DNA from 2 places in the Methylocystis sp. SB2 genome. Region 2 is predicted to be linked to the other one. Evidence: predicted binding sites of a transcription regulator. Region 2 holds the regulator's gene; the other holds the start of a gene.
The links. The regulator PhoB, encoded in region 2, activates phosphate uptake and scavenging genes when phosphate is short. The targets are predictions, from matches to a motif close to TGTCATNNANCTGTCAT.

Region 1 (2,394 bases), 1.0 Mb from region 2:
CGGCACGGCCTACGAAGGCGGCAACCTCGGCCACCGCGTGCGCACCAAAGGCGGCTACTTCCCGGTGCCGCCGGTCGACGCCGGACAGGACATGCGCGGCGAGATGCTCGCCGCCATGGCGGCCATGGGCGTCAAAGTCGAGAAGCACCATCACGAAGTCGCCTCCGCCCAGCACGAACTCGGTCTGAAGTTCGAGACGCTCGTCACGGTCGCCGACCACCTGCAGATCTACAAGTATGCGATCCATCAGGTGGCGCATTCCTACGGCAAGTCGGCGACCTTCATGCCGAAGCCGGTTTTTGGCGACAACGGCTCGGGCATGCATGTCCATCAGTCGATCTGGAAGGACGGCAAGCCGGTCTTCGCGGGCGACAAATACGCGGGCCTCTCTCAGGAGTGCCTGTGGTACATCGGCGGCATCATCAAGCATGCGAAGTCGCTGAACGCCTTCACCAACCCGTCGACCAATTCGTATAAGCGTTTGGTTCCGGGCTATGAGGCGCCGGTGCTGCTCGCCTATTCGTCGCGCAATCGTTCCGCGTCGTGCCGCATCCCCTTCAGCTCCAACCCGAAGGCGAAGCGCGTCGAAGTTCGTTTCCCCGATCCGACGGCGAATCCCTATCTGGCCTTCGCCGCCATGCTGATGGCGGGCCTCGACGGCATCGCCAACAAGATCGATCCGGGCGGACCGGCCGACAAGGATCTCTACGATCTGCCGCCGGAAGAGTTGAAGGCCATCCCGACGGTGTGTGGCAGCTTGCGCGAAGCGCTCGATAATCTCAAAGCCGACCACGCCTATCTGACGGTCGGCGGCGTCTTCAACGAGGACTTCATCAACTCCTACATCGACCTCAAGATGCAGGACGTGATGCGCTTCGAGATGACGCCGCATCCGGTCGAATTCGACATGTATTACAGCTACTGACGAAAAGACGCGGCCGCCGCGCCTTGCGCTGCGGCCACCTCACGTCAAACCGGAAGGCGACGCCTCGCCTTCCGGTTTTTTTTCGCTTTTTTTCGACTGCACGTTGCGCGGCCGTCCTGTCGCATAGGCGTCATGAGCCTGTCATTTCGCCGAGCGAAATTGCGGCGAAAGCAAGAGAGTCTCACACAACATTCGCGCGGGCCATCCCACGCCGTCTCCATGTCGATCGCGCGCTTGCCGCGGCGAAGTGGTTTCGGCCGCAATGATTTGATGCAACGGAGAAAAGCCATGAAACTGCGAGCCCTCTCCGCCGCCGTCGCGGCTTTCGTGGTTTTGGCCGCCGGCGCCGTTGCGCTCGATCTGGAGCTCTCCCCCTACAAGGTCGTCAACGGACTCTCGGGAAAATTGAAGTCGGTCGGCTCGGACACGATGCATCACGAAATGGAGCTCTGGGCCGAAGGGTTCCAATCGATCTACCCGAATGTGTCGATCGAACTTATCGGCAAGGGTTCGAACACGGCGCCGCCGGCGCTGCTCTCGGGAGAAGCTCAGCTTGGGCCGATGTCGCGGCAGATGAACCCCGATGAAATCGGGGCCTTCCAGGCGAAATACGGCTACAAGCCGACGGCGGTTCTGGTCGCGATCGACGCCTTGGCGATATATGTCCACAAGGACAACCCGCTCCAATGCATCAGCATGGAGCAAATTGAGCGGGTTTTCGCCGCCGACCCGAAAAGCGGCGGCGGCAAGAGCATCCTTACCTGGGGCGAACTTGGCCTCACTGGCGAATGGGCGGCTAAGCCCATTGCTCTGCAGAGTCGAAATGCTTTGTCCGGCACCTATAAATATTTCAAACAGCACGCCCTCGCCGGGGCCGACTTCAAAGACACCGTACAAATGCAGGTTGGCTCTGAAGCCGTCGTCAGCGAAGTGACGAAGGACAAATACGCGATGGGCTACTCCGGCATCGGCTACAAGACGGCTGGAGTTCGCGCGGTTCCGCTGTCGTCGGGCAAAAGCTGCTATGAAGCCTCCTTCGACAACACGTATTCGCGCAAATATCCGCTCGCGCGGGGTCTCTTTATTTACCTGCTGAAGGACCCAAAGAAGCCGATCGACGCGCTCAGCGGCGAATTCGTCTCATATGTGCTTTCGAGAGATGGCCAGACCCAGGCGAAAAAAGGCGGCTACTATCCGATCACCCGCAACATTCGCGAGCATGAGCTGACGCGCCTCGGCCTACTCGCATCGGCGAATTAACAGCAGGCGAAGGCCAGGACGCGCGGTCACTGACAAATGCGGTAGCTGCCATTCGATCCATGGCGCTCGATGTCGAAGTGAAGATGGCTTACGTGATAGGGATCTGATCCTGGGCCCAGGATCGTGGTGAACCAGCCGCACGCCGCCGTTCGTAGCCCTCTGACGTAAGCGGTCGATTGAACATCCGGCTGAGCGTCGACGGCGATCTT
Region 2 (2,394 bases):
CGCAAACTTTGGAGCGATGGTCTCAGCGCCAGCCAAGTGGCGGCGGAACTTGGACCGGGCATCACCCGCAACGCTGTGATCGGAAAGATCCATCGTCTGGGACTCGCCGAACGCGCCAAGACGGCAAGCGCGCAGCGGCCGCGCGTCGCCAAGGCTCCTCGCCCGACGCACCCGCGCATGAACGGCGTCTCGTCGCATGGCAATCTGGCGCTCGCTTTCGCGCCGCATGCGCTAGCGGCGCCGCGGCGTGCGCCTGAAGAAGAGGTCGTGATCCCGATATCGGAGCGCGTCACGCTCATGGAGCTCCGCGAATCCATGTGCCGCTGGCCGATGGGCGACCCCACGTCGGCGGAATTCCGCTTCTGCGGCGGCAAGTCGACGATCGGCGGCGGCCCCTACTGCGCCTATCACGCGCGCGTCGCCTATCAGCCTGCGCAAGATCGCCGCCGCGCGCGCGATCAGTTCAGGGCGCAGCGTTACGCGTGAACCGCATCGGACACGTCACTCGTGTCCGAACGTTTCATCGAAAGAATAGCCCGCGCCGCGCACCGTGCGGATCGGATCCTTTTCGCGGCCGCGGATTAGCGCCTTGCGAAGCCGTCCGACATGGACGTCGACCGTGCGCTCGTCGATCTCCGCCGACATGCCCCAGACACTGTCGAGCAGCTGCGCCCGCGTGAACACGCGTCCGGGCTTCTCCATAAAATATTCGAGCAGCCGGAATTCGGTCGGACCGAGGTGGATTTCGCGGCCGGATCGCCGCACGCGACGGGTGTCGCGGTCGAGGTCAATATCGCCGAGCGTGAGCCGTGAGGCGACGCGCTCGGGCCGCGCCCGGCGCAGTAGCGCGCGCACGCGCGCCATCAGTTCCGGAGTCGAAAACGGCTTGACGACATAATCATCGGCGCCGACCGAAAGGCCGCGCACGCGCTCGCCTTCCTCGCCGCGCGCGGTCAGCATGATCACCGGCATGTCTCTGGCGCTGTCCCGCGCCCGCAGGCGTCGGCAGATTTCAAGTCCGGAAACGCCCGGCAGCATCCAGTCGAGAATGACGAGATCGGGCGGGGACTCAGCCAGCCGCAGTTCGGCTTCATCGCCATTGTCGACATGCTCGACCTGATAGCCTTCGGCTTCAAGGTTATACACGAGCAGCGTCGCGAGCGACGTCTCGTCCTCGACGACGAGGATTCGCGGCGCCCGATCGCTTTTCCCGCTCCGCTGTAGGACGGCGGACGTCACGTCGCTCATTGCGCCGCCTCGTCCTTCAGGCCGAAGTCGGGAACGCGCGTCTTTGGCCGCTCCGTGGGCATCGCTTCGCCGGTGACCAGATAAACGACCGTCTCTGAGATGTTGGTCGTGTGATCGCCGATCCGCTCCAGATTCTTCGAGCAGAACAGGAGATGCGTACAGAAGGAGATGTTGCGCGGATCCTCCATCATGAAGGTGAGGAGATCGCGGAACACCGAATCCTCCAGCGCGTCGAGATCGGAATCGTTCTGCCAGACCGCGCGCGCCCGCTCGGTGTCGCGCAAGGCGTAAGCGTCCAGCGCGTCCTTAAGCTGCATCGCGGCGATTTCGTGCATCGATTTCAGACCGACGATCGCGCGCGGCACGCGCGCCTCCGACACGATCTTGAGCGTTCGCTTGGCGATGTTCTTGGCCAGATCGCCGACGCGCTCGATGTCGCCGGAAATGCGGATAGCGGCGATGCATTCACGCAAATCGACCGCAAGCGGCTGTCGGCGCGCGATGGTGAGAATGGCGTTCTCCTCGATTTCGCGCTGCAACGCGTCGAGACGAGGATCGCTGGAGACGACGCGGTGGGCGAGATCGACGTCGAAGGTCGACAACGCGTCCATCGCCTCCGCCAGCATTTTCTCCGCGACGCCGCCCATTTCAGCGATGCGACGTCCCAGGGCTTCAAGGTCCCGGTCGTAGGATTTAACAATATGATCGCTCATGAGCGCCGTCCTTGAATCGCTGGTTTAGCCAAAACGGCCGGTGATGTAGTCGAGCGTGCGCTTCGCTTGGGGCTTGTTGAACACGTCGTCCGTCTCGCCGAATTCGACGAGCTCGCCAAGATACATAAACGCCGTGTAATCGGAGACGCGCACCGCCTGCTGCATATTGTGGGTGACGATCGCTATCGTGTAGCGGCTGGCCAATTCGTCTATCAGCTCCTCGACCTTCGCCGTGGAAATCGGATCGAGCGCCGAACACGGTTCGTCGAACAGAATGATCTCCGGCTGCACCGCGACGCTGCGCGCGATGCAGAGTCGCTGCTGCTGTCCGCCGGACAGGCCGAGACCGCTGGTGTGAAGCTTGTCCTTGACCTCGTCCCAAAGAGCGGCGCCGCGCAGCGCGCCTTCGACGCGCGCGTCCATGTCGGCGCGC

Region 1: the regulator PhoB is predicted to act here: its motif matches at 1,054-1,070, upstream of ACPS74_RS04570 (PstS family phosphate ABC transporter substrate-binding protein).

The regions. Positions count from the first base shown of each region.
Region 1 covers NZ_CP187401.1:895,491-897,884, forward strand. The annotation lists gene glnA (type I glutamate--ammonia ligase) at 1-925, shown strand, start outside; gene ACPS74_RS04570 (PstS family phosphate ABC transporter substrate-binding protein) at 1,214-2,185, shown strand; gene ACPS74_RS04575 (extensin family protein) at 2,212-2,394, opposite strand, start outside.
Region 2 covers NZ_CP187401.1:1,938,826-1,941,219, forward strand. The annotation lists gene ACPS74_RS09450 (GcrA family cell cycle regulator) at 1-486, shown strand, start outside; gene phoB (phosphate regulon transcriptional regulator PhoB) at 502-1,248, opposite strand; gene phoU (phosphate signaling complex protein PhoU) at 1,245-1,961, opposite strand; gene pstB (phosphate ABC transporter ATP-binding protein PstB) at 1,986-2,394, opposite strand, start outside.